Regions from separate parts of the Exiguobacterium sp. SH3S3 genome, predicted to be linked through region 3. Evidence: riboswitches for the same ligand, from Rfam matches in the RefSeq annotation. Region 3 holds a riboswitch; each other region holds the start of a gene.
The links. A riboswitch is a leader RNA that binds a small molecule or an ion and turns the genes downstream of it on or off. The one in region 3 is predicted to bind thiamine pyrophosphate.

Region 1 (10,414 bases), on a different contig from region 3:
AACGGTCGAGCTGAAACAGTTCGACGGCCGAATCGGCGTTCGCTTGCTCGGCCATCTCGTCACCTGCGGCGGTCAGGCCGCTGTCATGATCGCCATAAAAGACGACTAACGAATTATTCCACGTCCCGTTCGCCTTCAATTGATCGACCATCAACCCGACGGCCGCGTCGACGTAGTGGACGGTATGGTAATAGTTTTGAAGCAGCGGGTCGTCATAACCGGTCAAGTCCAATCGTTTTTCAGCTTCTGGGAGCTCATATGGCGTATGGCTCGTCAAAGCGACCATGAACGCATAAAACGGTTCCGCTAACGTGTCCATCGCTTCGACGGAAGTGGTCAAGAAATCTTTGTCGTTAAGCGCCATGCCGATGACAGGTTCTTCCGGATAGTCATCTTTGCTGAAAAAATGATTGAAGCCGATATTGTCATAGACGTTGTCGCGGTTCCAAAACGTTTTGTCGAACGCATGCATCGCGGCCGTATCATAGCCGGCTTGGCGCAAACGTTCAGGTAAGGCGTCAAACGTATGGTCACCGTACTGGGTGTACACCGAACCGGATTTGACCGGGTAGAGCGAGGTGTTGACCGTGAATTCCGCATCCGACGTCCGGCCTTCGTGCGTCTGATGATAGAAGTTCGGGAAGTACAACATCTCGTCACGAAGCGCGTTCAAGTTCGGTGTCAGTTCCTGTCCGTTGATCGTCTGTCCGATCACCGACGTCTGGAACGACTCGAGCTGCAGCATGATGACGTTCGTATCGGCCGTTGTCTCGACGTCAGTTGGAGTCGAGGTACCGAGCCGCGTCTCTTCTTGTACCGTTAAGTCGCCTCCGAAGCCGAGTTGGTCGCCGATGCCACGGAACAAGTCGAGGCCGTGATACCCCCAAAAGCCGTACTCGTAATATTCACGCATGTTCGAAATCGGTGCTTGCTCGTCATCATTCGGCTGACTGACGGTTAACGGAACGACGAAGGCGGTCAAGCCGATGACAAAACCGGCAGCGGCGATCCGGCGATTTTTTCCTGTGCCTTGCGCAGGTTTTTTTCTCATATAGACGAGGACAGCGGTATAAAGCACCAAGTCCGCGAACAATAGAAAGTCGGTCGGTTGAATCAACGTCAGGAAGCCGCCGCCGACGTCGCCCATCTGACCAACGTCTGACAAAAGCGCGACCGATAACAGATTGCCGAAATAGCGATAATACCAGACGTCGGAGATGAGGAGTGTACTGTGTAGAAACAGCGAGGCGAATAAAATCCAGCGCCGTGTTTTCGTCTTCACGAGCAACGCCCAGCTCGTCATCATGAGAATCATCCCGATGTTGACGAGTAAAAAATGAACGTTGAACGCGCTCGCGGTCAAGACGCTGAATAAAAATAGTTTGGCAAGTGATAGTGACAGATAACTCCAATAATCAAGATGGTTCATAAATAGCCTCCAAACGGTACGTACACGTCGTATTCTTTTTCATGTACCTGTTCGTAGGTGGCGGGAAACATGGGGGTGTGCGATGCGGACGAAAAAAAGCGAGGCGAGCGCCTCACTTGATCAAAAATGTGTCCCGAAGCTCGATAATCGTGCCTTCTGGGGCTTGTAGTTTGCTCAGGTGGCCATCGACGACGAAGTAGATATTCCCGCCGTGTTTCGGCAAGAACGTGACACCGAGCGCCTCGAGCCGACCGACTTCCGCTTCAAGGTCATCGACGTACAAGGCGAAGTGAACGGGTCCGGCCGCATGTTTCGAATACGGCGATAACGCCTCGTCCGCCTTCGCCGTCTGAAGTTCGATATAGAAGTCGCCGAGCTTGAGCCAACTGTTGAACGCCCGGGTATGGAAGTCGGGTGACTCTTGGACGAGCTCAAAACCGAGCGTTTCATAAAATTGCTTTGACGCCGCATAGTCGGGCGTTTGGATACAGAGATGGTGGATTTGTTTCATCGTGTCACTCCTTTGCTTTCATTTTAGCGAATAGGAGCCTGAAGCGGAACTTTTCTTGAAAGAAGACGTATACGACACCGAGGAGGGATCCGGTCACGAACGCGACGAGCACGGCCCCGAACGGACCGACGGTGACGGCGGCGATGACGTTCACCATATGTTGCACCGGATAGGCCCGGGCGACACCGGTCGGGATGGAGATGAACAGGGAGCCGATGATGGCGATGGCGATGAGCATCGCCATCCAAGTGAGTTGTTGAATACGCATGTAGTGTCTCCTTTCAAAATGAAAACGCCACTTCTCCAAGTGGAAAAGTGGCGTGGACAGACAGACGTATCCAAGCCACTTCCCTACGCTGGTATGAGCCAGATCAGGTTCGAAGGGTCCGGCAGTTGCCGTCTCAGCCCGAAGGCTCCCCTAGTGGTCGTTTATTGGTTTGAGTATAGCATAACGTTATTTTGTTGCCTCAATTTTTCGCGGTCGGAAGATGAAATAAATGATACCGCTATACAGGGCGTATAAAAACAGGGAAAACACGAGATTGATGAGCCACGGGAGTGTACCCATAAATACAGTGACCGAGGCGTTACGGAACCAGCCGAGTGAAAGACATAGTCCGACAAAGCTGAGCACGATTGTCGTCCAAAAGCTGATATCTGGACGTCTCGCCACGCGGCGAACGACTAGACCGATTATGAAGCTGAAGACAGCCGTCGCACCTAAATACATATAGAGTAACGCATCGACAGGGTATGAATAATAGACAACGTCCATATTATTTCCTCCTAAACGAAGTGTGGTGAAAGGAAGTGAGGTCAGTGAGGAGTGCGATCCCATGGCGTGACGAGTCTTACCGTGAACAGTTCGAGCACTGGCTCGATGGCCATGTGCCAGGCGTGACGTGGCGGGTTGTGAAAGATACGGATTTGACATACTTGATGTATGGAGAGTACGGAGCAGACCGTTACTACGCCAAGGCGGTGACAGCAATCAGTGGTGGCGAGGCCGAACTGTCGATGCATCTAGCCGAACGGCATCCGGGACTCGTCCCGGAGGTCATCGCCATTGACGCGGCACGCAACTGGCTACTTATGCGAGACATCGGCGGGGATGCACTTCGCGAATACCCTAAGCACAGTCGGTACGAAGCGGCTGTGCGTCAATATGCGAAACTACAGAGAAAAGAAGCGAATTACATGGATACGCTTTTGGCCTACGGCATCCCGGACCGGCGTCCGGCTCGTCTAAAAGAAGAGATACGGACGTATTTACCCGAGTTATGTACGGGGTTAGATCGAGATAAGGCAGAGGCGGTGCTGGCGCTCCAAGACGAACTCCTCACCATGTGCGACGAGCTCGCGACTGGGCTGCCGATGAGTCTCGAGCACGGCGACTTACATGGCGGCAACATCTTTTGGCGCGAACAGAAGGATGACTTATGTATTCTCGATTGGGGCGATGCGACCGTCACCCATCCGTTCTTCAGCGTCCGTGTGTTTTGGAACGCGCTCTACGACTTGTTGCCAGAAGACGATGAAGTCGCATGGTATGAACAGATTCAGAAGATGCGTACCGTCTACTTGGCTGAGTGGGAAGGTGTGGCGCCTCGGGACGTGCTATGGCGCCATTTGTTGATCGCTGAAGAGCTCGGTTGCGTGTATCGGGCACTGTCGTGGCATGTATATGTTACCAACTATCGGTATGATCCGTCCGAGTCAGCCGATAAACCGGCCCAATGGCTTAACTTGTTCCTCGAGTATCGGGACTTGAAACGTCGCGGTACGTGATCACTCGTTCTTCTCGAGCAGGTTTTCATAATCCGTCTCGTTCCAAAACAGCTGGGCGATCGACTCCGGTGCTTTCAAAATCTCACCGTCTTGGTCGTAGACGATAGCGTAGCCGTTTTCGATCTCAAAGACGATCAAGTCGGCCGTCACTTCCTTGACGCCGTTCCCGGCAATGATGACGTTCTCGATTGGGTCGCGTGCGACTTGAACTCCCCATTCGTCGAGCTCGACGATGAGCGCTGACGTGTAGGCATGGCGGTCGTAAATCGATTGAAACTCGTCTTGCGTCAATGTGACGTCGGTCGGCGGGGCACTCGTCCCGTATTTGCGCTTCTCAATCTCCTCAACGAATTGCGTGAACGACTCTTCTTGCCAAAAGAGCGGTGCGACCGACTCGGGACCGTTGGCAATCTCACCGTCTTCATTCTCATAGACGGTCGCGTACGTACCGTCGTCGAGCTTGAACGGATAAATATCGGCGTATGTATGATGGATCCCGTCCCCGGCGATGACGACGCGTTCGAACGTCTCACGGAACGGTGTTAGCCCTTGGGTTTCGAGCGCTGCTAACAAGTCTTGGGCAGTCTCGTGTTGGTCAAAGACGTCTTTGAAATCTTCTCGTGTCCATTCGATCGTCGCTTCTTCATCTTGTTCGTTCATATCAGGAGAGACGATTGGTTTCTCGGCTTGATCGGTACAGCCTGTCAGCAAGAACGCGCTTAAGCCAAGTAGTCCTAACCGTTTCATAAAACAACCCCCTAGTAAGTTACATTATTTCCCTATTTTACATTAGCGTAGCATGTATGAAATGGGATGAGAACCTGGATACTTTCTCATCTAGGGCAAATGGAATCGCTACCTCGTCTGGTTCAATCAATACAACCTGTACGATTGAACAGGGGAATGTCGACTTTTGGCGAACACATTTAGGAAACTGATTTAAAGGAGAGAGAGAGATGCCAAAACGAAAATTTGCCAATCGTCGTGATTGGGAACGCATATTAAAAAATCGATACGCGCAAATGGAGGTGCGGGACGACCGCTTCTCGGGCACCGTCGCCCTCTTCCAAATTGACGCCGTCCGAGCCCCGCAATATAAGATGCATAACGGCGAGGAGTTCATCGTCGCCGACGCAGGTTACGCGTGGCTCCAGTACTTCTCAGAACATGAACCGTTCGGGGTGACCGTCATGTTCGACGACCGGGGCAACATCGTCCAATGGTACATCGATATCGTTGAAGGGATCGGGTATGAGGATGGGATTCCGTACATGGATGACCTCCTGCTCGACATCCTTATCTTCCCGAACGGTGACGTCGTCCGTAAAGACGAGGATGAGTTCGAAGCGGCAGCCAAGTCAGGTGAGATCACGCCGGAGATGGTCGACCGTGGCTGGCGTGATTTCAAGGCGACGCTCGATCGGATCGAACGCCGCGACTTCGTCTATTTTGATTTAGCGAACGAGCATTACGAGCAGTTGAAGCAAAAGCTTTGAGTCTTCCCGTACTGCTTTTGGTACAGTGAAAGAACAGGGGGGAAGATAGATGAAACAAATTGATCTCGAGAAGTGGCCGCGTAAAAAGCATTATGAGTTTTTCAAGGCGTTTGACGCCCCGCATTTCAACGTGACGGCGAACGTCGACGTGACGAAGCTACATACGTTCGCGAAGACGCGCGGACAGTCATTTTTCAAGCTGTTCTTATACGGCGTGGTGAAGACGGCGAACGCCATCCCGGAACTTAGGTACCGGATGCGCGGTGACGTGGTCGTCGAGCATGATGTCGTCCATCCATCGTTCACCGTCATGATGGATGATGACGTCTTCAATTTCTGTACGGCGACGTATAAAGACGCGTTTCCCGACTTCATGGAGGAAGTGGCCGTGCGGATGAGCGGGGCGAAACGAGAAGTCGTCGTCGGAGATGACGAGCCGGACAGCCTGCTCTATATTACGAGCGTGCCTTGGCTCACGTTCACGAGCATCAGTCACCCGACGAATGACCAACAGCACGATAGCGTTCCGCGGATCGCCTGGGGCAAATTCACGAAGGTTGGCGACCGGATGATGATGCCGCTCTCGGTTCAAGCGCACCACGCGCTCGTCGACGGCGTCCATATCGGGAAATATTATGAGAAACTGCAGGCGTGGCTCGATGATTTGAGCGACCTTCACGTCAAACAGCCTGAAGAGGTCGGACTCGACGAGGCGATCCGCCTGCGCGAGAACGGAGAGCTCGAGCGGGCGAAGCAGCTGTTGCTCATGCTGTTGCGTCAAGATGAGAAGAATCCACGACTCCACGCGCAATGTGCCTGGTGTTATGACTCGCTCGGCGAAGAGCGTCAAGCCGTCCCGCACTATGAGCGGGCCATCCGACTCGGTCTGAGCGGTCACGAGCTCAGTGAGACGTATATCGGGCTCGGCAGCACGTACCGTGCGCTCGGTCGTTACGAGGATGCCGAGGAGCTGTTTGCTAAGGCGATCGAACAGTTCCCTGACATCGCTGCCTTGAAAGTGTTCCAAGCGATGACGCGCTACAACCTCGGACAGCATCAGGAAGCGACCGGTGCGTTGCTCGAGCTGCTCGCTAGTCCGCAGCCAGATGACAGCATTCAGCGTTATCGTCGCGCCATCGCATTCTATGCGCGCAACCTCGACGAGACGTACGATTGATCCGGAAGACAAGGCCTGTGGAAGCGGCCTTGTCTTTTTTGGAGACGAATTGATTGACCGATCCAAATTGAAGTGTTATATTTATCTTGAATTAAAGATAATTAAATTTAAAGTATTGTTTTCTCTCAACAAAGGAGGGGAAAAGATGAAACAATCAGACGCCTTAAAAGCGATTACCGTCTTATTTCGGGCCTCGCAGTCGATCCAGGACATGGTCAAACAAGAAGTCGCCGTATATGGACTGAACGCGACCGAATTCTCGGTACTCGAACTGCTCTATCATAAAGGCGACCAACCGATTCAAATCATCGGTAAAAAAGTCTTGCTCTCGAGCGGCAGCATGACGTATCTCGTCGATCGGCTCGAGGCAAAAGGCTACTTGGTCCGGAAATCTTGTCCGAGCGACCGCCGCGTGACGTATGCCGCATTGACTGAAGCGGGAACCGACTTGATGGATCAAATTTTTCCGATACACGCGAAACGGATGCACGAGTTGTTCGACGGACTCGATTTAGATAACACAATCACTCAATTGAAGACGGTCGGCAAACGTGCCGAGGCGTCAAAAATTTTTAATTAATTATCTCGGAATCAAGATTTTGAAGGGGCGATTTAGATGAACCATGTAAAAGGGATTCACCATGTGACGGCGATCACGAGCAGCGCCGAAAAGAACTACGACTTCTTTACGAACGTCTTAGGGATGCGTCTCGTCAAGAAGACGGTCAACCAAGACGACATTCAGACGTATCACTTGTTCTTTGCGGACGATAAAGGAAGCGCCGGGACGGACATGACGTTCTTCGACTTCCCGGGCATCCCAAAAGGCGTGCACGGGACGAACGAGATTTCAAAGACATCGTTCCGTGTCCCGACGGATCAGGCACTCGACTACTGGGTCCGTCGTTTTGATCGGTTAAAGGTCAAGCATGAAGGGATCACCGAGCAGTTCGGCAAGAAGACGCTGTCGTTCGTCGACTTTGACGACCAGGCGTATCAGCTCATCTCGGACGAGTTCAATCAAGGTGTCGCTTCCGGTGAGCCGTGGCCAAACGGTCCGATTCCGCTCGAGTATGCGATCACTGGCCTCGGGCCAATCTTTATCCGTATTTCCGACTTCACGTACTTCAAACAAGTGATGGAGCAAGTCATGTTGTTCGAAGAGATCGGGCAAGAAGGTGACAACCATCTCTTTGAAGGAGGTGAGGGTGGAAACGGAGCGCAAGTCGTCGTCATCCATGACGAGACATCTCAGCAAGCACGCCAAGGGTTTGGAACGGTTCACCACGTCGCGTTCCGCGTCGACGACCGCAGCGTCCTCGATGAATGGACAGCGCGGCTGCAACAGTTCGGGTTACCGACGTCAGGTTACGTCGACCGCTTCTTCTTTGAATCATCATACGCACGCGTCGCACCGCAAATCTTGTTCGAATGGGCGACCGACGGACCAGGATTCATGGGTGACGAACCGTATGAGACGGTCGGTGAGAAATTGTCGCTCCCACCGTTCTTAGAGTCGAAGCGTGAGCAGATCGAAGCGATGGTCCGGCCGATTGATACGGTCAGAAGTACCAAAACGTTCGAGAAAGAATATGAGGGTATGCCATCATGAGTTTTTTCAATCGTTTGTTCGGTAAACAAGAAGAACCAACCAACTCACAAGGAGGAACTACTATGTTGAAAATTGGAATCGTACTCGGATCGACTCGTGAAGGACGCGTTAGCCCGCAAGTCGGAGAATGGGTAAAAAAACTTGCCGACAAGCGCGGTGACGCCAACTATGAAATCATCGATATCGCGGACTACAGCTTACCGCTTCTCGGCGAGGCAGGCAGCGACGCGACAGGTGCCGCGGCATGGTCGGAGAAGATTGCAGAGATGGACGGTTTCGTCTTCATCGTACAAGAGTACAACCACTCGATGACAGGCGCGCTCAAAAACGCCCTCGACTACTTACGCAACGAATGGCATAACAAGGCGGCAGGGATCGTCTCGTACGGTTCGGTCGGCGGTGCTCGGGCAACTGAGCATGTGCGCGGTGTCTTGAGCGAACTCTTGATCGCCCACGTCCGGGTCCACCCAGCGCTATCGCTCTTCACAGACTTCGAGAACGGCACGCACTTCGCACCGAAAGACGTACAAGTCCAATCGGTGAACGATATGCTCGACCAGCTCGTCCCGTGGACAGAAGCGATGCAGACGGTCCGTACGAAAGCGGCGGAAGCAACGAACAACTGAGTATTCGGCCAGCCCTTAAACAGGCTGGATTTTTTGTGCGTTTCTCGGACGAGTAGTGTAAATTTTAAAAGAGTGGGGGGATAAAAATGTGGGAGCGGAAAATTGTTACGGCTTCAATGACGGCACTGATTTATGCGTTCTTATTGGCCGCTTTTGTTGTCCTATCGCTAGAATCGGATAGCGGAGGACTATGGGATAACGTGAACGGGTTGCTACTGTTGACGGCCGTTTATTTAGCGTATAGCTTCCCGGCTATCGTCACTTACGGCGTTTTGACGTCAATATTCAGTGACTGGTTGGCGCGCCGTGTACCGAAGCGGTTTGAGACAATCGTCTCGTTTGGATTACATATCGGATTCGGGCTCGTTTTACTTTGGCTCAGCCTAGGGGCGGCCGTTCTGTTCTGGACGATTGATCGCTGGTTGAAACATAAAGGCCGTCGATTTGAACGCAGACAGGCGTTGTCTAGTCTGGTCGTGCCTGCCGGTGTCTTATTAGCGGTCGTTGGGATTGTTTACTTTGTCGGCATGGTGCAAGATGTCGTGCGTCATCTGTACGGGTGAAAATCGGACGAATAGGGAACAGGGAAAGGAAGTTTATCGACATGGAGGAGGAATCGTGATGAAATGGATGATCTATGGCGCGAACGGCTATACGGGTGAACTGATTGCCCGGCAAGCAGTAAAAGAAGGGATGACACCGGTGCTCGCAGGGCGGCGTGCGGACGCGATCGAGCGGCTCGGCGATGAGCTCGGATGCGAGACGCGTGTCTTTAGTCTGTCGCTCGACAAAGCGAAGCAGGAACTCGCTGACATCGACCTCGTCTTGCACTGTGCTGGACCGTTCGCCGATACGAGTCAGCCGATGGTCGAGGCGTGCCTCGCGTCACAGACGCATTACCTCGATATTACCGGGGAAATCGAAGTATTCGAATACATCCATTCGAAGAAACGGGCCAAGCTCGCGCAAGAAGCCGGGGTATTGCTGTGCTCGGGTGTCGGCTTTGACGTCATCCCGACCGACTGTGTCGCCCGCAAGTTGAAGGAACTCATGCCGGACGCGACGAATCTCGCCCTCGGCTTCTCGGCTGCTGCCGGTATTTCGCGCGGAACGATGAAAACAGCAATCCGTGGGCTCGGCTCGAGCAGTGCCGAGCGGAAAGACGGAAAACTGTCGCCGTTCCCGCTTGGGGCCAAGCGTCGACAAATCGACTTTGGGCGCGGCAAGAAAACAGCGCTCGCGATTCCGTGGGGTGACGTCTCGACCGCGTATTATACGACGGGCATCCCGAACATCACGACATGGATCCCAGTGCCCCCAGTGGCCGGATATGCGTCTCGTCTCATGTCGTTCTTTAGTCCGATTCTTGGTAGTGACGCTGTCCAAGGACGTCTCTTACGCTATGTCGATGAACATATTAGCGGACCGGATGAGGCGGAGCGGGACGGGTCGTCGACGTATGTTTGGGGCGAAGCAACGAATGCAGACGGACACAAATATATCGTCCGCATTCAGACGGCGAGCACGTACGCCTTCACCGTCTATGGGGCGCTCGAGGTCGTGAAACGTCTCGTCGGTTCAAGCCGGGTCATTCCTGGAAGCTTCACACCAGCGATGTTGTTCGGCTCGCATTTTATCGAAGAAATCGAAGGGTCGTCCTCGTTCGTGATTGATGAAGTCCGCCTGTAAAGCGGTGCCTTGTAACGGAATCACAATCTGTTCGCAATCGAAGTGTGGTAAACTCAGGGAAGATTAGAGGGAGGGAACGAGATGAA
Region 2 (10,414 bases), on a different contig from region 3:
TGCTGCGAGCGCCAAATAAGTAAGCATGACATTCGTGTTATGAAGCTGTGACTAATCGTTGGGAGGGGATTATCATTCTATATGCTCAAGACCGCCCGTGGATTAAGTGGGCCGAAATTCTTGTCGTGTTTACTCTGTTGATTGGAATCGATTTAGCTTTCAATTTAGGGACGATTCAAAATGATTTGAACCTATTTTATGTAGCCGCCATCTTATTCGCGCTACGTTACGGAACAACCTTTGGATTGATTAGTTTCGCCGTCTTGCTGCTGTACAAAGTCCTCTACACCGGACTTGTCGGAGGCGATATCTTCTTACTGTTCTACGATACAAACTCACTTCTCACCCTTTTCTATTACTTCGCACTCACCGTCATCGTCGGCTTGTTTAGCACTTCATTTCGAGAGCGTTATGAAATCAGTCAGTTTCGCAACGAAGAACTGAAAGATGAAAACACGTATTTGAAAGAGACCGTCGATTTACTCAACACTTCGCAAACGACTCTTCGTCAAAAATTACTTCAATCGGAATACAGTTTAAATCAATTGTACGAACTAGCTGTCTCGCTTGACTTGCCACATCCTGAATTGATTCGTAGCGAGACGATTCGTCTGCTTAAAAAATATTTCTTGGCGAGCGACGTCGCCATCTATCATGTCGATCGATCGCAAAAGTCGATGCGTCTAATCATTCGCCAAGCCGAGAAGAAAGAGTTTCCACAAACCATTTTCTTAGATGAGGCGTCGAGTATGTTCAAACGTTTCTTCCAAGTCCAAGAAACGATGTTACGACAACTCGATGATGACGACACGGATCCGATGTTGCTCGCTCCGATCGTGATTGACGGAGAGACGCGTGAAGTTGTCGTCATTAAGCGTCTGCCGCTCCGGAAACTGACGACAGATGACCTCCACGTATTAAATATCCTGTTCTCATGGATTGGGACGCGAATCACAAACGCGCAAAACTTGATTCGTAAAGAGCAACACGAGAAGCTCTACCCGGGCACATCGTTCTATAAGAAAGAGGCGTTCATCGAGATAATGGCGCTTCAAGAGCAAAAGAAACTTCATCACGACCAACCGTTCATCGTACTCGAGTATGCGCTCGGTTATGAACCAGTCTCGCTCGAAAGTATTGAAGCGATCGTGCAGTCGTATTTGCGAGAGATTGATATTGTCGGTTATGACGAAGACGAGAACAAGCTCTTGCTGCTACTCCCAGGAACGAGTGAGGAGAACCGTCAACGAATTTATGATCGGATCGAAGGGATTTTGATCCAGAAGGGAGTGTGAGTTCATGGAAGCCATCGACAGTTTAGTTTGGATTGGGCTCTATGTGATTCACGCAATCTTAGCGTTCGTTTTGTTAGTGGTGTTGAAGCGGAAAATGAAAGCGCTAGACTACGGGGTGGCAGTGGTCGCTTTATGCTTCGGCCTATTTTTACCTTTTGTCGCTGAAGTCGCAGTATATGCGATTTATCGCTTCGCAGAACGCTTTGATCGGAGCGGACTGATTGAAGATTACGATGAGTATATTGATTTTCGGGTCGTCAATTATGAGCAGATTCGGCACGATGCGAAAACGAGCTCTAGCCTGTTGCCGTTAGCCGATGCCATCAATTCAAAAGATCCCGCGATCCGCAAGCACTCGATTTTGACGCACGTCAACCAGTCCATCAATAACCAAGGGAAATACTTGCAGATGGGGCTTGAGAGCACGGACAGTGAAACGGTCCATTATGCGGCCGCGACGATGAACATTCTCATCAATCAGTATGAGCAGGAATTGAAATTGGCGAAGCGTGAATACGATTTAGGAAACCCGGAAACGATTCGCCGGCTAGCGACAATATACAAACGGATGGTTCACAGTGAACTGATCACGGAAGTCATGTTGAAAGACAAACGCGAGGCCTGGTTAAAAGAGATTTTGACAGCGAAGACACTGTATCCGCCGTCTTCATGGATTTATGAGGATTTAAACGAAGTCTACATCACGTTAAAACGTCCGAGAGATCAGCTCGAAATTTTGAAGGAGTATGTTCACCATTTCCCGGAACGCATCGAGGCCCACCTCATGCTCATCGACTTTTACTATGAACGGGAGCGGTGGACCGAGGTGAAGGCTGTCATGTTTATGATGCAAACACAATTTTCGTTAGACGATGTGCCGTATGAGCACCGACTGTTGTTTGAAGAATGGAGTGACTCGACATCATGGAAAAACGAACTATAATCTCATTCTCGCTCTTCATCGTGTTATTTCTCGTCGTCGTCGGTGCAATCCAATACTTGAGGATCCATTCCTTGCATACGTTGTTACCGAACGTTGCTGAACAACGAATGAATATCGACCAATTGCAAGGGGATGCTTCCGCTAAAACAGGAGAGCATCAACTTCAAGTTTACCTTGTCCGAGACGAAGGTGATTTGGCGGTCAATACGGCAGATAATTTATTGCATGGCTTGCGTTACGCCAAACTAGACGTTCGAGAAATTGATGCGGGTGCGGTCAGTTCGATCGTGCCGTCGCCCTACAGTATCATCATATTTACAGGCGAAAAAACCACGACATGGCCATTGCAAGAGACGAAACGGTTCGTCGAACAAGGAGGCAATGTCGTGTTCGCCAACCGCTTCAAAGACCCCGCTTGGAATGAAGTGACAGGTATCGAAGAAATCGGTGAATTCGTTCCAGATGTTTATGGTCTGAACTTCGAAGAAACGATTTTCCCGGGTTATGTCGACTTGAATCCACCGGACGATCTGTTCGTCCATAGTGTCGTTGACTTCGCAATTGCAGACGAAGTGAACGTTATGCTGTCAGCGGAAGGGTTTCCCGTCCTTTGGGAATATGAGGTCGGTGACGGGAACGTTCTGTACTGGAATACAACGACCACCGATCAAAAGATGATTCGCGGACTGTTCGTCCAAACGCTCGGAACGTTACCGCCTGCGTTCGTGGGTGCCCAAGCGGCGATTAAGCTCATGTATATCGATGACTTTCCGGCTCCAGTCATGGACGGCAAGATGAAAGATGTCTCGGCGACACCACTCGATAAATCGGTTAAAGACTTCTTTGCCGAAGATTGGTGGAAAGACATGGTCGACATGGCTCAAGATGACGACATCATTTACACGGGCGCGATGATCGGGACGTACGAAGAAGAGATGGAACTGCTAGATGAAAAATTGATTAAACGCGGCGAGTTCCCGATGCTCTATTTCGGCCGAAAACTATTGGCGCAGGGTGGTGAAATCGGGTTGCACGGATATAACCACCAATCGCTTGTCACGGCCGATGAACCGATCGATCCGACGTACGGATATATTCCGTGGAAAGACAAGGACGAGATGAAGCGTTCGCTGCTACAGGCAGAATCGGTATTTGCTAACTATTTCCCGGCAGAACAACTCAAATCATACGTCCCACCTTCGAATGCACTCAATCGTACCGGTGTCGACGCGATTGCTGAGGCGTTGCCTGAACTGCGGACGATTGCGTCACTCTATACCGGTGACCCGGAAAGTGGTGATTTTGTCCAAGAGTTCGAATTTGATACGACACATGCCGGAATCTATCATTTCCCGCGCATCACGAGTGACTACGGGGAAGAAAGAGGTTCGATTTTCCAAATGGTTGATGCCATCGCTAACTTTGGAGTGTTTTCACACTTTATCCACCCGGATGACGTCATCGACCCAGACCGTGCCTTCGGTCGAGACTGGGATACGATGTTTACGAGCCTACGCAAAATCGTCCACGACGTAAATGACCATTATCCTCACCTGGAAGCCTATACACAGCACTATGCGACGGAAAAACTAATCACGTATCAAGAGGCAGACTTGAACGTCACGTTTGATGACGAGACCATTTATTTGACTGGGGACGGACTCGTCAATCCGTCACACTTTACCGTCCGTCTAAAAGTCGGCCAATCATTGGACACAGGCGAATTCGCATTCGGTACGGTCGAGCAGATGGAGGCGGACCGTCCACTCTATCTCGTCAAATTGACATCAGCGAACGCTGAAATCGCCATCAAGGGGGACCCACAATGAAGATTGGGCTCGTGTTAGAAGGGAGTTACCCGTATGTGAGCGGAGGTGTCTCGAGTTGGACGCAGACGCTGATTGAAGCGATGCCGGAAGTCGAGTTTGAAATCATCTCGATTCAGCCGTCGGTCAAGCGACCAGAAGATATGAAATATAAGTTGCCGCAAAACGTGTCAGGAATCACGCACCTTTATTTAAGCGATACGGATAAAAAGGCGAAGGGTCGAATGAAACTCGACGCCGAAGACGAACGGAAAATTTCCGAATGGCTCATGTTGAAAAACCCGAACCGGCAAGCGCTCGGCATTCTCGGGAAACAAGTCCCGTCAAGCCAAGCCTTCTTCTCAAGCGAGTTCTTTTGGAGCAACGTAAAAGCAGCTTACGCAGAAGAAATGAACGGCGGATCGTTCATCGACTATTTTTGGATGTGGCAGAGTATGTATATGCCGATCTTGCGTGTGTTGCATCAACCGTTACCAAAAGTCGATCTCGTCCACTCCATCTCGACAGGCTACGCCGGCGTCGTCGCATCTTACATGAAAGAGACGCAAGGCATCCCGTTCATTTTGACCGAACACGGCATCTACTCACGTGAACGCGAGGAAGAAATCCTTCAGTCTTATTGGATTCCGTCCCCTTACAAACCGAGGTGGGTTCGCTTTTTCCACCACTTGTCACGCGAGGCGTATAACGCGGCCGATGAGATTATCACGCTGTTTGAGCGGAATCGCGAATATCAAGAGTGGATTGGGGCGCCTAGCGAGAAGACAAAAATTATCGCCAACGGGATTGACGACCGTCATATCCGCGCTACGCTTGAGCGAGCCGAGAATGATGTGTTCCAAATTGGGGCCATCGTCCGCCTCGTTCCGATCAAGGATTTGAAGACGATGATCTATTCCGCAAAAATCCTTCAAGAGCGCCATCGGCTGTTTAAACTGACAATCATGGGTCCGCTTGATGAGGACGAAGAGTACGCTGAAGAGTGTCATCTACTGATTGAGCAGAGCGGGCTGACCGACTATGTCGAACTCGTCGGGAAAGTGAACGTGCAAGACTGGTTGCCGAAATTTGATTTGTTGTTGTTGACGAGCATATCGGAAGGGCAGCCGCTCGCCATTTTAGAAGGGATGGCGGCTGGCATCCCTTGGGTGGCGACCGATGTCGGGGCTTGTTCGGAACTACTTTACGGACGCGCTGACGATCCGTTCGGTCCGGCCGGCTTCATCGTTCCTCCGGTCCATCCGGAAGCCATCGCTGACAAAGTCGAATGGATGATGGATTATCCGCGCGAACGGATGCGCTTCGGTAAAAACGGCCGCGAGCGTGTCCGTCAGTATTATCGATTGCAACAGTTCGTCGACCGCTATAAAGCCATCTATGAAGCGAGGAGGGAACAGTATGGCGGGCATCGGGTTTAAGTTACAAAAGTTGTTTCAAGAAGACTATTACTCTTCAAGACTGAAGGCGTACACGTTTTCCGGGCTCGTCACATCAGGCCCTTGGCTGATCGTCATCCTCGTTGTCGGTACGATTCAATGGTTGGCGTTTCAGATGCCGATGTTGTCACTCGAGGAACGGACGCTGTTTATGCTATCCGTGTCTTACGCGTTCATTTTCTCGCAAATTCTATTTAGTTTTCAGCAGCTCGTCGTCACGCGATACGTGGCCGATTTATTTTATGAAAAGAAAGCCCATGAGATCTTTCCTGTCTTCACCGGCATGTTAAAAGTGACGATTCTTGCTGCCGTCGTCATGTATAGCGTGTTTTGGCTGATTTCACCGCTCGGTTTAGCCTATAAGCTCGTCCTGTTCGTCTTATTCATGACCATCAACGTTATCTGGGTCATGTTCTTGTTCTTGAGCGCCGCCAAATTTTATCAAGCGGTCGCTTACAGCTTCTTGCTAGGCGGGGTTATTTCAGTCGCGAGCGTCTATTTGATCAGTCGTCTCATGGTCAACCCATCGAGCCTCGAACTTCTGTTTGGCTTTACCGTTGGGATGGTCGTGACGCTGTTCGGGCTATTCTTCGCGATGCTCCGAACGTTCCCGCTCAGGTATGCGACGCGAGAATTTTCATACTTCCGGTACTTTGATAAGTATCCGGACTTGTTCGCGATTGGTGTGTTATACGTGCTTGGGATCTGGGTGACCAACTTCATCATTTGGTTTGGTGAAGGTCGCATGGTGATTGCCGATTCGTTCGTGTTCAATCCGTATTATGACACGGCCGTGTTCTGGTCGTACTTGACGATCATCCCGACCCAGCTCTTGTTCGTCGTCGCTGTCGAGACAAGGTTTTACGAGCGCTACCGAACGTTTTACGGCTTGATCAATTATGGCGGGGCGTTACACCAAATTGAGAAGGCGAAGCAGACGATGACGACGGTGTTGAAAAATGAATTGATCCGACTTGGGCGAAGTCAAGGTGTTGTCACCTTGTTCGCTATCCTGATGGCGGGTGTGTTCGTCGGTTGGATTGGTGTCCCGGAAGAAGTCGGTCAAATTTTCCGGATGACGACGCTCGCCGCGTTCGCGAACGCGATGATTCTCGTACTGACGTTGCTCTTGCTGTATTTTGAGGATCGTCGTGGGGCGTTGTTCGTCAGCCTCTCGTTCTTCATACTGAACGCCTTGTTCACGTTGTCGTTACTATCGCGCGGGATCGATTGGTATGGGGTCGGCTTTGCTATCAGTACGACGATCACGTTCTTTATCGCAGGACTGCGCTTGATTTATTTTATGGGGAAGGTCGATTATTACGTGTTCGCGGCCTCGAACCGTCGTAAGCTCGGGACAGAACGGTTCTCGCATTTTGGGACCGCGCTCAACCGTCGCTTCTCGCGTTAAAGGGTTTGCATTTTTCAAAAAGATTGATATGATGTGGTCGAAGATGACCGAATTTCATAATGTTTGCCACTAGGGGAGTCGCTTGACGCGGCTGAGATGGACAAGGTCCAGACCCTTTGAACCTGATCTAGTTCACGCTAGCGGAGGGAAGTGGGCGAAACGTCCTTTCTCACACTCTTTGTGTATGGCCGACGCCGCTTCCGTTATGGGAGGCGGCGTCTTTTTTCATACAAAGGAGGAGAATACGATGACATTTACCGCACACATCCGCCAAGAGGCCAACGCCTTGTTTGAGGCGAGTTTCCACCATCCGTTCGTCCGCGCGCTCGGAGACGGGACGCTCGACGAGGCGAAGTTTCGGCATTACGTGATGCAAGACTCGTACTACTTGAATCAATTTTCGAAAGTACAGGCGAAGGGCGCTACACTTGCCCCGACGATGGAGCTGGCGAGCCGATTTTTGACGCACGCCCTCCACACGATCGAGGCGGAGCACGAGTTGCATCGGGAATTTTTTACGATGCTCGAGGTGAGTGACATGGAGTGGGCGACGTTCGAACCAGCTCCGACGGCTTATGCATACGCGCTCCATATGCAACAAGCCGGGCCGACCCTCGGAGACGTACTCGCGGCGATTCTTCCATGCTACTGGGTGTATTACGAGATCGGGGAGCGCTTGAAGGACGCAGAGCCAGACCATCCAATCTATTCTGTTTGGATTGCGACGTACGGTTCGGAATGGTTCCGTGAACTCGTCGAAGAGCAGATCGAGCGACTTGACGAATTGGCGGGACAAGCGACGGAGTCAGAACGGATGCGCTATCAGCAGCTGTTCTTGAAAAGTTGCTACTATGAGCTCGCGTTTTGGGAGATGGCCTGGACACTCGAATCGTGGGAACTGCCGCTTGAGGTGGGACGATGAGGCCGGATCTATGGGAAGCCGTCCGGTTGAAGCGACCGCTCGTCCATAACATTACGAACATCGTCGTCGCCAACTTCTCGGCCAACGGGTTGCTCGCCATCGGTGCGTCCCCGGTCATGGCCGATGCGATTGAAGAAGTAGCAGACATGACGACCGTGAGCGATGCCCTCGTCTTGAACATCGGGACGCTTGACGCGATGACCGAGGCGACGATGATCCGTGCCGGACAAGCTGCGAATCAGTCGGGTCGTCCTGTCGTCCTAGACCCGGTCGGTGTCGGGGCGACACCGTTCCGCCGCGACGTCGTTGAACGAATTTTGCGAGACGTCCGCGTCACGGTCATCCGTGGGAACGCCGGGGAAGTCGCCACGCTTGTCGATGCCGGTTGGACGACGAAAGGGGTCGACGCCGGAAGCGGCACACATCATCCGCAACAACTCGCCGAACGAGCAGCGAACCGATTTAGCTGTGTTGTCGCGATTACGGGGAGGACAGATTTCGTGAGCGATGGTACGGTCACGCTAGAAATTTTGGGCGGGCATCCGCTCATGACAGAGACGACAGGCACCGGCTGTCTACTCAGTGCGGTCGTCGGTGCGTTCCTTGCTGTTGAACCGGACGTGATGACGGCAACCTCGACCGCGCTCACCGGATATGCACGATGCGGCGAGTTGGCGAGTGAAGCAGCGACGGGTCCGGGGGATTTCCCAATCCACTTTCTCAACGCACTCGCTACCATGACGTCAACTGACCTGCCGAGCGACCGAATCGAGGTGTTCGCGCGATGAGGCCTCAAGTCTTGACCATCGCCGGTTCGGACTCTGGCGGGGGAGCCGGAATCCAAGCCGATTTGAAAACGTTTCAAGAATTAGGCGTATTTGGCACGAGTGTCGTGACCGCGGTGACGGCTCAAAACACGCGTGGCGTGCACGGTGTCGAAGCCGTCTCCGCCGACCTCGTCGCACGCCAGCTCGATGCAGTCGGATCAGACTTTATCATCTCGGTGTGCAAGACCGGGATGCTGTTCAATCGTGAGTTGATTGACGTCGTAGCTGACGCGCTCGAGCAGCATCGATTTCAAAATGTCGTCGTCGATCCGGTCATGATCGCTAAAGGCGGTGCGACCTTGCTTGAACGGGACGCCGTCACCGCGCTACGGACGAGGCTGTTACCGATGGCGACGGTCGTCACGCCAAATATCCCTGAAGCTGAAGTGTTGACCGGCTTGACGATTTGTACGTTCACTGATCGTATGAAAGCAGCTGAGCGCTTGTTGTCTTACGGGGCAAACGTCGTCATGTTGAAAGGCGGTCATTTGGACGGTCCTCTCGCCGAAGACCTAGTCATGACGAAGACCGATACGTTTCGAATGGTGACACCACGGTTGCTGACGAAAGATACGCACGGGACCGGCTGCACGTTTTCGGCTGCGCTAACAGCGGAGCTCGCGAACGGGCATACCGTTACGGAAGCCGCGCAGAAGGCGAAACAGTTCATCCATAGTGCCATCTCCCACGGATTACAAATTGGCAGCGGACATGGACCGACAAATCATTGGGCGTATAACAAGCACCCGAAGGAGGTGGTTTCCATTGAATCCATCGCCTATCGTTGAGCGGTTAAAGCTCTACTTCATCTGCGGCACGGCGGATACGTTTGATCTCGTTCAGACGGTCGAAACGGCGCTTCAATGTGGTGTGACATGTTTTCAATTTCGCGAAAAAGGTAAAGAGCCACTGTATGGGGATAAAAAAGAAGCGATGGCACGAGCGTTGCATACACTTTGTCGACAGTACCGTGTCCCGTTCATCGTCAACGATGATGTCGAGCTGGCAATCAAACTCGATGCGGACGGAGTTCATGTCGGACAAGAGGACGCAGCAGCCGAAGTCGTTCGTCGGCGAATCGGTTCAAACAAGTGGCTCGGTGTCTCGGTCCACTCGATCGAGCAAGCCGCAACGGCTTCGAGATACGCCGATTATGTCGGAATTGGACCGATTCATCCGACTGTGTCGAAACAAGACGCGGCCGAAGTGAACGGAACGATGCTCATTCGGCAAGTGCGAGCCCGGTTTCAGCATTTGCCAATCGTGGGAATTGGTGGAATCATGCCTGAACACGTCGAAGCGATTCGACGTGACGGGGCTGACGGCGTAGCTGTCATCTCGGCCATTGCTTCTGCACCGGACGTGGCCATGGCCACACGGCGTTTCGCTTGTCTCTGAATTTTATTTGAGGAGGAAGACAGATGAACGTATTTGTAATTGGAGCGAATGGACAGATTGGAAAGCAACTCGTAGAACGATTGAAGCAGGATGGGAAGCACGAAGTCACCGCGATGGTGCGGAAACAAGAGCAGCTAGACGAGTTCAAAGCGAACGGCTATCAGGCGGTTCTCGGAGACTTAGAAGGTGACGTTGAGACGTTGAAGCAAGCGATGAGCGGCATGGACGCAGTCGTGTTCGCGGCCGGTTCGGGCGGCAGCACGGGAGCCGACAAAACGTTACTCATCGACCTAGACGGTGCAGCGAAAAGCGTCGAGGCGGCCCAAGCGAACGGCAACATTAAGCACTTCGTGATG
Region 3 (10,414 bases):
GCGTTGCCGCTCCTTCTTAGGTACCCGCATTCAGTTCCCTCCTAAACTCTTCCCTAAAGAACTTAATACCTGGTACTAATAGCAGTATATATTCTTTAGTTTTAATTTTCAAGTGTTATTCTAACCTTTCGCCGACAAGTAAGTCGAGTCGCTTCAAGTATTGACGCAGCGGTCTGTACGAGGACTCCTGCCAAAACGTCTCGCTGCCGAGCAAGCGGACGGCGTCTTGCATCGCCACTTCCATCACTTTGAGGTCGAGCACCGGGTCGGCGACACGGAAACTCGGCAACCCGCTTTGGGCTGTCCCAAAGAAGTCGCCGGCGCCGCGGAGTTCTAAATCTTTTTCCGCTAACACGAATCCGTCGTTCGTCTCCGTCATCGTCTTCAAGCGGAGCTTCCCGACATCAGACTTCGGGTCTCCTACTAATATACAATAAGATTGATGTGCGCCTCGACCGACGCGTCCCCGTAACTGATGGAGCTGGGCCAAACCGAACCGTTCCGCATCGTGGATCACGATGAGCGAGGCGTTCGGCACGTTCACCCCGACCTCGACGACCGTCGTCGACACGAGAATTTGCAGGGAGTTGTCAGCGAACGCCTTCATCACTTCATCTTTCTCGGCACTCGACAGTTTTCCGTGCATGAGTCCGACCGCATAGTTCGGGAATCGCTCATTGAGTAAATGATACAACTCGGTTGCGCTCTCGACTTCGAGCGTATCGGATTCCTCGATCAATGGCGCGATGACGTACGCTTGACGTCCGAGTGACAGTTCGCGCTCGACCATCACATGCACCCGGTCGATTTGATCCGTTTTCGCCCAATACGTCTCGATCGGCTTCCGGCCTGCCGGCATCTCATCGATTGTCGACACATCCATCTCCCCGAACGCGCTGATCGCGAGCGTCCGCGGAATCGGCGTCGCCGTCATATACAAGACGTCCGCAAGATCAGCCTTGTCTCGTAACATTTTCCGCTGCTCGACGCCGAACCGGTGTTGCTCATCCGTGATCGCCAAGTGCAGACGCGAAAACTCAACCGGCCCTTGAATCAAGGCGTGCGTGCCGACGATGATGTCGACGTCACCGGCTTTGATCGCTTCGAGCAACGTAGCGCGCGCCTTCCCTTTGACCGAACTCGTCAATAAGGCGACACGGATCCCGTACGGCTCGAACAGTTGTTCAAGCGAAGCGACATGCTGCTCGGCCAAAATTTCGGTCGGCACCATGAGCGCGCCTTGATAACCCGCGTTCACTGTCGCATACAAGGCGATCGCGGCAACGACTGTCTTCCCGCTCCCGACATCCCCTTGCAACAGGCGATTCATGCGTTCGGGCTTCTCGATATCACTCACGATCTCACGAATGACGCGCGTCTGTGCACCCGTCAACGGGAAAGCGAGCCGCTTGACGAACTCGTTGAGTTGCGTTTTTTCGAGCGTGAGCGCCCTCCCTTTCCCGGAACGTTCCATCTTTCGAAACGCCTGAAGCTTCAATTGATAAAGCAGGCATTCTTCGTACACATAACTGCGGCGCGCTTGTTTGTACATCTCGATCGAATCAGGGAAATGCATCCCTCTGAGCATCGACGCCCGGTTCTCCAAGCGGTAACGCAAGCGGATTGATTCCGGCAGCCGGTCCTCAAACGTCGTCGTCTGATCGAAGGCGAGTTTGACGATTCGACTGAAATTCTTTTGCGTCAATCCGGCACGAAGCGAATAGATCGGCTGTAATCCGTCCGCGAGCTCACCGAACTCGAGATCGGTCGCACTGATCGTCATCCGGTTCATATCCCATTTCCCTTTGACCGTCACCGTCGCACCAAGCGCCAGTTTGTCTTTATAGAAAGCGCGGTTGAACATCGTCACATGGACGACGTAGCGCTCTTCTAACAACAGCCGGAACTGAAGTCGATTTTTGCCTTTACTATAATAACGGACGAGCGGTTCCGCTTGAACGGTCCCACTCCATTTGACCAGGTCCCCGTGGACTGCCGTCGTCACGGTGCCGCTGTTATAATTTTCATAACGAAACGGGACGTGCTCTAGCACGTCCTCGATTCGTTCGAGACCCATCGTCTCTAGTTTTTTGGCCATCTCTGGCCCGACCCCTCGGAGCGTCGTCAACGCGTCACTGTTTGGCATTTTCTTTCTCTCCAAAAATATTGCGTTCGATCCGACGTGCTGTCGGTGTATTGGCGAGTCCGCCCCGTGCCGTCTCTTTCAAGGCGGTCGGCATCATTTGACCGATCTCGTACATCGCTGAGATGACTTCATCGCACGGGATGCGGGACGTGATGCCCGCGAGCGCCATATCAGCCGCGACGACCGCGTTCGCCCCACCCATGGCGTTCCGTTTGACGCAAGGTACTTCGACAAGACCCGCTACCGGATCGCAGACGAGCCCGAGCATGTTTTTCAAGGCGATCGCAAACGCCGTCGCCGACTGTTCCGGCGTCCCGCCGGCCGCTTCGACGATGGCTGCTGCAGCCATACCGGTCGCGGAACCGACTTCGGCCTGACAGCCTCCGGCCGCACCCGAAATCGAGGCGTTGTTCGCGACGACGAATCCGAACGCGCCCGAGGTGAACAAATACCGAATCATCGCATCGCGGTCCATCTCGAGACGGTCCTTGACCGCAAATAGCGTCCCCGGTACGACCCCGGCGCTCCCCGCCGTCGGTGTCGCGCAAATCCGTCCCATCGCCGCATTCACTTCGTTCGTGCCAATCGCTTTGGCGACGGCATCTAAAATCAAGTCACCGGCAAGTGATTTGCCCGATCGGACATAGTCTTGCATGAGCACGGCGTCATTCCCAGTCAGCCCCGTCACAGACGTCACGCCTTGCATCGCCCGCTCGACCGCTTCTTCCATCACTTCAAGGTTACGTTCCATCATCGCCATGACCTCTTCTCGTGTCGAGCGTCTGACGTGGACTTCTTGCTCGATCATCACTTCAGAGATCGGGATGTCTCGTTCCGTTGCCGTCCGTACTAATTCTTCTACTGATTTAAACATAGTCGTTTCTCCTTATTCCCCAAAGATGGCTACCCGTTCGATTTGAGGTAACCGTTCCAGTTCCGCTAATACATCTTTTGGCATCGGTTCATCCATTTCAATCGCCATCAAGGCTTGCTTGCCTTTTTCATGACGGCTCACTTCCATATGCCCGATGTTCAGTTCGTGCTTGGCGAGTATGCCCGTCACGGCCGCGATCGCCCCGAAGCGATCGTGATGCAAGACGACAAGTGCCGGTCCACCGCCGGAAAGCTTGAGCGGGAATCCGTTCAATTCGGTGATTTCAATCGTGCCACCGCCAATCGAGATCCCAACGATCTCAAACGTCCCCTCCGCGTCCTCGAGATGAACCCGGGCCGTGTTCGGATGATCCGTGAGCGCGTCGCTCGTCTCAAAGACGACTTCGATCCCCCGCTCTTTCGCGATGTCGAGCGCTTGCGGGATGCGCAGATCGAACGTATCGAACCCCATGATGCCTCCGACGATGGCGACGTCCGTCCCGTGACCTCGATACGTGTCGGCGAACGACCCGTAAAACGTGATCCGCGCGAGGTCCGGCGTTCGGCCGAACAGTTTGCCGGCCATAAGACCGATGCGTGCGGCTCCGGCCGTATGCGAACTCGATGGTCCGACCATGACCGGCCCGATAATATCAAACACACTGCGATATTTCATCGCATTTCCCCCTTTCAAAAAAACCCTACCTTCATTATACAGAAGGCAGGGCTGAGATACAGCTTATTCCACACTAAAAATGTAGGAGTAGAGCGGTTGTTTACCGTCGTGAACTTCGATTTCAATCTCATCGTTCTTCGATTCGATGTAAGCCGAGAGTGTTGCGACGTCTTCCGCCGACGAACCTTCGCCCGTCAAGATCGTGACAATCTCATCATCCGCGTCCACAAGTGCATCTACGAGCGCTTTTGCCGCTTCTAGACTCGATTTTGATGATGCGACGATTTTCTTCTCGGCAATCGCCATATGATCATCTTTACGAATCTCGACACCGTCGATACTCGTGTCACGGACAGCGTATGTCACTTGTCCTGACTTGACCGTAGTTGCGGCCGTCTTCATGACCGACTCGTTCGTCTCGACATCCGCTTCAGGATTGAACGCGATGGCAGCCGCTAGTCCTTGTGGTACCGTCTTCGTCGGAATGACCGAGACGCCGCAAGGTGCGACCGATGCCGCTTGCTCAGCGGCCATGATGATGTTCGAGTTGTTCGGGAAGATGAAGACGTGCTCGGCGTTCGCCGCTTCAATCGCTTTGACGATGTCTTCCGTCGACGGGTTCATCGTCTGCCCGCCTTCGATGACATGTGCGGCACCGAGCGAACGGAACAGTTCACTGACACCTTCACCCATGGCGACGGTGACGATCGCGTAAGGCACTTTCGCTTTGACGGCAGTCGCTTGAACGCCGTGCTGGTTGGCACCGTGCTCTTCTTCAAGAATCGTCGAATGCTGTTGACGCATGTTCTCGATCTTGACCGCGACAAGCTCACCAAAACGTTGTCCTTTCGTGATGACGTCGCCCGGCGTCTCGACGTGAACGTGGACTTTGAGCAACTCTTCGTCGGCGACGACAAGGAGCGAGTCTCCGAGTTCAGACAACTCGTTACGGAACACGTCCTCATCGAACGGAGTCTGTTTCAACTTTTCGTCTTGGAAACGGACCATGATCTCCGTGCAATATCCAAATTCGATATCTTCCGTCGACATGAAACCTTGCGCAGCATGGTGTTCTGCCTCAACGAGGGCATCCATGACCGGTGCGTGCGGCTTCTCGAGCTCTTTCCCTTCAAGGCTCGCGAGGAACCCTTCATAGATGACGAGGAGACCTTGACCGCCTGAGTCGACGACACCGACTTCTTTTAAGACCGGTAACAAATCAGGTGTCCGCTCGAGCGACGCTTTCGCTTCCGTGATCACTTGCTCCATGAACTCATTGAAGTCGCTCGTCGACTCAGAGGCACGGAGCGCTTCGTCGGCCGCTTCACGAGCAACCGTCAAAATCGTTCCTTCAACCGGTTTCATAACCGCCTTGTATGCCGTGTCGACGCCACGTTTGAGTGCCTCGGCAAAGTCGAGTGTCGATAATTCTGTCTTTCCTTCGATTGATTTACCGAAACCACGGAATAATTGGCTTAAAATAACACCCGAATTCCCACGGGCCCCCATAAGTAGACCGCGGGCAAACTTTGATGACACGTCAGCGATATTCGCCGTGTCGAGTGCGGCCACTTCCTTCGCACCTGAAGTCATCGTCAAATTCATGTTCGTTCCCGTGTCGCCGTCTGGGACCGGGAAGACGTTAAGCGAATCCACGTAATCTGCATTTTGGCTCAAGTTGGCTGCACCGTTTGCGACCATTTGCGCAAACACCAATCCATCTAAACGTTTTAACCCCACACCAAATCCTCCTTCGTTCTCGTCAGTCATTCGTCAGACGAACGCCTTGTACGAATATATTTACCGACGAAACGTTTAATCCTAAAGTTTCACCGAGCGTGTATTTTACACGACTTTGCACGTTGTACGCGACTTCCGACACTTTCGTCCCGTAGCTCACGATGATGTGCATATCGATATGTACGTCTTCTCCATCTTGACGTACGACAACGCCACGCGCATAGTTCTCACGTTTGAGCAGTTCTGCGATCCCGTCTTTCAGTTGAGCTTGTGACGCCATTCCTACGACGCCGAAACATTCCATCGCCGCACCGCCCGCGAGTGTCGCGACCACGTCGTTCGTGATATCAATATTGCCATATGTTGTCTTCATTTCAATTGCCATATGGAGTAGCCTCCTTTATTCGGAATGATTCCTACAGTATATTCTACAATAAGTACCTAGTTATTAAAAGGACATGCCCCTAAACTCGGTCAATTGTAACCGCAACCCTCATTCATTATTAAAATCCTCATCCGTAATGTCAAGTTTTTTTCTTGTCATCCGGTTATTTTCTAGTTGCATCGTGAAAAAACCCATGCTAATATAAACGAGTGTCTATTAGGACGAACCCACATAAAAAAGGAGGGGAAACGCATGGCACGTAAATGCTACGTAACAGGTAAGTCACCTAAGTCAGGTAACAACCGTTCGCACGCACTCAACAAGACAAAACGTACTTGGGGTGTAAACGTACAAAAAGTTCGCATTCTCGTTGACGGTAAACCTAAACGAGTTTGGGTTTCAGCTCGCGCTCTTAAATCAGGTCTCGTTGAACGCGTATAATTACCATACACGAACGAAATAAATCCCAGCGGCATGCGCCGATGGGATTTTTTTTGTTTATTTCTTTATATACATAATCAAGACGTTGCCGCTATGAACGAGCAAGTCCGCCTCTTCCGCCGACCACTCGTTTGAGATCGTCAGCGCCTCATGGCTGACGACGTCATGGTTCTCGAGCGGGTACTTGACGCCACGAATCGAGACCGAGGCCCGTTTCCAAGGTACGAGCGACAAGTAATGGTCAGGACGACGCGGGAGACGATAGTCCCCTTTTCCGACGAGGCGGACTTCTTGCCCGTCTGCGAACAACCGCATCTCGGGGTACGCCTCGAGCAGACCGACGTTGCTGAGCGTCATATCGAGTCTGCCTCCGAGTGCACCGTACACGTCGATCACGTCCGCCCCTTTCCCTCGTGCCGCCTCGAGAGCGATCTCAAGGTCGGTCACGTCTTTTTCAGACGGATAACGGACAGCTTCCTCCGGCACGGTGCCTGTGAACGAATCAAAGTCACCGACGAGCAGGTCCGGCTTCATCCCACGGTCGAGCAGCGTATGATAGCCGCCGTCGACGCCGATGACGTAATCGGCGTTCCGAGGAAGCTCAGGGACCGCTTCCGGGCTCGCAGCCACAATCAAGACGCGCATTATCTGATGTCCCGTGTCGCGAGCGTCGCGAAGCGCGGCGCCGACGTGAACAAGATCACGATCACGACCGCCGAGACGAGGAACGACGGCAACATATACGTCAAGTTATAGCCGAGCGAGTACAAGACGACCGGTCCTTCCGCATACTCGGCGAAGAAGACGATGCCGGAGACGACGTGCGCAACATATCGGAGCGCCGAGCCGATCAACGCCCCGAGAATCAAATAGAACGTGAGCGTTTTCTTGGCGCCGTCTTTTGCCGACTGTTTGACTTGACCGGCGAAGATACCGGCGACTCCGACGAGGCCGTAGGCGACCGTGTAGTCGAGTAAAAACTGGACCGGTGTGAAGATATAGGCCCCAAATAACAGTTGTAGCGTCCCGACGAGCGCGCCTGTCGCGAGTCCGCCTCTCAATCCATGCCGATACGCCATCACGAGAATCGGCAGCATCGCCAGGCTGACTGCTCCGCCTTGCGGCAACCGATATGGGATGAGCATGTCAAAGATCAGTCCGAGCGAGGCGAACAGCGAGATTTCAATGAGCGCCTGTAGTTTTAAACGTTGTTTCATCTTATTCCCTCCTTGATATGAGTGAACGACAAAAAGCAGCATGACGTAAACGCCATGCTGCTATCGTGTAGCAACGTGCATTTTCGCCACATCCCTACGTCCGTGTGAACGGAACAGGTTCAAAGGGTTAGCTCATGCCTCTCAGCCACAGATGTGACACCCCTTGCGACAATATTTGTTGTTCTACAGACGATTATACACGAGACGCGTTGCGAATGCTATCGATTGCGTCTTTATAGCTCGGTTCGTTATAGATGGCCGAACCGGCAACGAGGACGTCAGCACCTGCGTCGATACAAAGTTTTGCCGTCGCAGGATTTACCCCGCCATCGATCTCGATTTCGAAGTCGAGACGACGCGCTTGGCGCATCTCGCTGAGCGCCGCGATCTTCGGGACGACCGCTTCGATGAACGCTTGGCCGCCAAAGCCAGGGTTCACGGTCATGAGCAACACCATATCGACATCACCGAGCACGTGCTCGATTGACGACAACGGTGTATGTGGGTTCAAGACGACACCACACTTAGCGCCGGCTCCTTTGATTTGTTGCAATACGCGATGCAAATGGTTTGTCGCCTCGACATGGACCGTGACGATATCGGCGCCTGCTTGAACGAAGTCCTCGACGAACCGTTCCGGCTGGTCGATCATCAAATGGACGTCTAATACCATGTCCGACTTGTCACGCAAACTTTTGAGTACCGGCAGTCCAATCGAGATGTTCGGCACGAACTGACCGTCCATGACGTCAAAATGGATGTAATCGGCCCCTGCTTCTTGGACCGCTTTGACCTCTGCCTCAAGGTTGGCAAAATCGGCCGACAGGATCGATGGTGCGATTTTAATCATGTTAGTACCTCCGTTGTCTATCTTTTAATTCCTCCATAAACGTAACATAGTTCGCATAGCGGGTGGAAGCGATTTCTCCGGCCTCGACCGCCGCTTTGACGGCACAACCTGGCTCGTTCAAATGGGCGCAACCACGGAATTTACAGTCATCGTGCCGCAAGACGAATTCAGGGAAACACCAACGCATCTCCTCGACTTCAAGTTCTTCCGGGAACTCAAGACTCGAGAATCCAGGTGTATCGGCGACGAACCCGTCCGCGAGTGTGATGAGCGTGACGTGACGCGTCGTATGCTTCCCGCGGCCAAGCGCTTTCGAAATCTTACCAGTCGCGAGTTCAAGCTCCGGTGCGACCGCGTTCAGCAACGAACTCTTCCCGACGCCGGTCTGTCCGGCGAATACGCTCGTCTTGTCTTTGAACGCACTGCGGATGAGCTCGATCCCAGCTCCGTCTTCGGTCGACGTCTCAATGACTTGATAGCCGATCGAACGGTATAGCGCTGCCGCCGCACTAATTTTTTCCTTTTCAGCTTCTAGCAACAAGTCCATCTTCGTCAACACGATGATCGGGTGAACTTGCTTCGATTCGATCAAAATGAGAAAGCGGTCAAGCAAATGAAACGAGAACGCCGGCTCTTTCACGGAAAAGAGCAGAAACGCCTGATCGATGTTGGCGATCGGCGGACGGACGAGATGGTTCGACCGCTCATCGACAGCCATGATGTAGCCGGTCCCGTCCCCTTGGTCTTGAATATCGACGTCGTCCCCGACGACGGGCGAAATGTTTCGGTTCCGGAAGTTTCCCCGGGCGCGACATCTGATTTCAACTTTCGTTTCGGTCATGACATCATAAAATCCACCTTGCAAGCGAATAATCGTTCCTTTCATCCTGTTTCCTCCTTAGAAAAGAGGTGACGCGCACGCCACCTCTTCATTGTGAATCTTTTGCTTGGGCGTATGTCACCGTATCGGTCCGAACGACTTCTCCCTCGACTTCAATCGTCGCGGTACCGACTTCGTCCGGAGCAATGACGAGCGTATAGGAATACGTCGTCGTTTCTGTGATCATATCACGCAACACTTCGATCTCACCACGGGCATCGACGGTACGGATGACGACTTCGACCGGCTCCGCCTCTTCACCTTCTGCCGGCGGTTCGATTTCGACGTCCACTTCTCGCTCGATCGAGATGTCGGTCGGCTCGACCCCTTGTGAGACGATGACCGTCAGTTCCGTTCCCGGATCGACCGCCGTCCCTGACGTCGGAAGTTGACGAATGATTTGATTCGCTGGGATGCTCGTCGAATACTCATCGCGTTTCACGATTTTCAAGTTGTTTTGCTCGGCATAAGTTGACGCCTCTTCGAACGTGTAGCCCGTCAAATTGGCGAGCTCGATTTTATTGCTGCCGGTCGAGACGACGAGCGTGACCGTCTCTTCCGACGCGATAACTTCTTCACCTGGCGTGATCGACTGCGAAATCACATCTCCGCTGTCGACCGTTTCGGACGCTTCGGATTGGATTTCAATATCTGTGAAATCAAGATCTTTCAACGTTCGTTCCGCTGCTGTTTGAGACAACCCTTCGACGTCAGGCATCTCGACCGTCTCTTTCCCAGCAGACACGACGATGGTGACGACCGTTCCACGCTTCGGCTTCCGTCCAGGTTGCGGGTTTTGCGAAATCACGTCGCCTTCAGACACGTTGTCACTCACTCGGTCTGTCGTCTCAACGACGAATCCGGATGCTTCCAGTTCAGTCGTCGCATCACCGACGCTCATACCGACGATATCAGGCACGACGGCACGTGACATTTCATCTGCAACCACATACGCGGCAACCCCGCCACCAATTAATAAAAGAACGAGCACTAGCCAGAGCCACCACTTCTTTTTCTTTTGTTTCTTCGGCGTCGCTGATTCCGGCTCGACTGCAGCTACCGGCTGCTTGACGACTTCTTTCGGTTCTTCCGGGACGACAGGCGCCATGACGAGCGTCTGATCAAACTCGTCTTGTTCTGTCGGCATCCGTTTCGGTTCGTCCGCGCGGTCTGGGCTGAGCGACGTCAAGCAGTCTTTTTTAAAAG

Region 1: linked by a shared signal. The riboswitch ahead of EVJ28_RS14290 (energy coupling factor transporter S component ThiW) and the one ahead of thiT (energy-coupled thiamine transporter ThiT) in region 3 are both predicted to bind thiamine pyrophosphate.
Region 2: linked by a shared signal. The riboswitch ahead of tenA (thiaminase II) and the one ahead of thiT (energy-coupled thiamine transporter ThiT) in region 3 are both predicted to bind thiamine pyrophosphate.

What each region holds. Positions count from the first base shown of each region.
Region 1 covers NZ_SJUU01000011.1:89,215-99,628, reverse strand. Annotated here, with positions in the region: gene EVJ28_RS11250 (LTA synthase family protein) at 1-1,429, opposite strand, end outside; gene EVJ28_RS11245 (VOC family protein) at 1,542-1,940, opposite strand; gene EVJ28_RS14290 (energy coupling factor transporter S component ThiW) at 1,945-2,208, opposite strand; TPP riboswitch at 2,272-2,370, opposite strand; gene EVJ28_RS11235 (hypothetical protein) at 2,395-2,715, opposite strand; gene EVJ28_RS11230 (aminoglycoside phosphotransferase family protein) at 2,760-3,728, shown strand; gene EVJ28_RS11225 (hypothetical protein) at 3,729-4,475, opposite strand; gene EVJ28_RS11220 (ribonuclease FAU-1 family protein) at 4,685-5,224, shown strand; gene EVJ28_RS11215 (tetratricopeptide repeat protein) at 5,274-6,401, shown strand; gene EVJ28_RS11210 (MarR family winged helix-turn-helix transcriptional regulator) at 6,547-6,981, shown strand; gene EVJ28_RS11205 (ring-cleaving dioxygenase) at 7,018-8,013, shown strand; gene EVJ28_RS11200 (NADPH-dependent FMN reductase) at 8,010-8,639, shown strand; gene EVJ28_RS11195 (hypothetical protein) at 8,726-9,202, shown strand; gene EVJ28_RS11190 (saccharopine dehydrogenase family protein) at 9,261-10,328, shown strand; gene EVJ28_RS11185 (GNAT family N-acetyltransferase) at 10,410-10,414, shown strand, end outside.
Region 2 covers NZ_SJUU01000011.1:57,105-67,518, reverse strand. Annotated here, with positions in the region: gene EVJ28_RS11035 (GAF domain-containing protein) at 48-1,295, shown strand; gene EVJ28_RS11030 (tetratricopeptide repeat protein) at 1,300-2,238, shown strand; gene EVJ28_RS11025 (DUF2194 domain-containing protein) at 2,220-4,067, shown strand; gene pelF (GT4 family glycosyltransferase PelF) at 4,064-5,482, shown strand; gene pelG (exopolysaccharide Pel transporter PelG) at 5,463-6,911, shown strand; TPP riboswitch at 6,973-7,077, shown strand; gene tenA (thiaminase II) at 7,159-7,833, shown strand; gene thiM (hydroxyethylthiazole kinase) at 7,830-8,621, shown strand; gene thiD (bifunctional hydroxymethylpyrimidine kinase/phosphomethylpyrimidine kinase) at 8,618-9,448, shown strand; gene thiE (thiamine phosphate synthase) at 9,387-10,058, shown strand; gene EVJ28_RS10990 (SDR family oxidoreductase) at 10,082-10,414, shown strand, end outside.
Region 3 covers NZ_SJUU01000001.1:178,502-188,915, reverse strand. Annotated here, with positions in the region: gene fapR (transcription factor FapR) at 1-30, opposite strand, end outside; gene recG (ATP-dependent DNA helicase RecG) at 116-2,146, opposite strand; gene sdaAA (L-serine ammonia-lyase, iron-sulfur-dependent, subunit alpha) at 2,133-3,020, opposite strand; gene sdaAB (L-serine ammonia-lyase, iron-sulfur-dependent subunit beta) at 3,033-3,695, opposite strand; gene EVJ28_RS00910 (DAK2 domain-containing protein) at 3,759-5,435, opposite strand; gene EVJ28_RS00905 (Asp23/Gls24 family envelope stress response protein) at 5,458-5,820, opposite strand; gene rpmB (50S ribosomal protein L28) at 6,073-6,261, shown strand; gene EVJ28_RS00895 (thiamine diphosphokinase) at 6,319-6,906, opposite strand; gene thiT (energy-coupled thiamine transporter ThiT) at 6,906-7,478, opposite strand; TPP riboswitch at 7,553-7,652, opposite strand; gene rpe (ribulose-phosphate 3-epimerase) at 7,672-8,328, opposite strand; gene rsgA (ribosome small subunit-dependent GTPase A) at 8,330-9,214, opposite strand; gene pknB (Stk1 family PASTA domain-containing Ser/Thr kinase) at 9,258-10,414, opposite strand, start outside.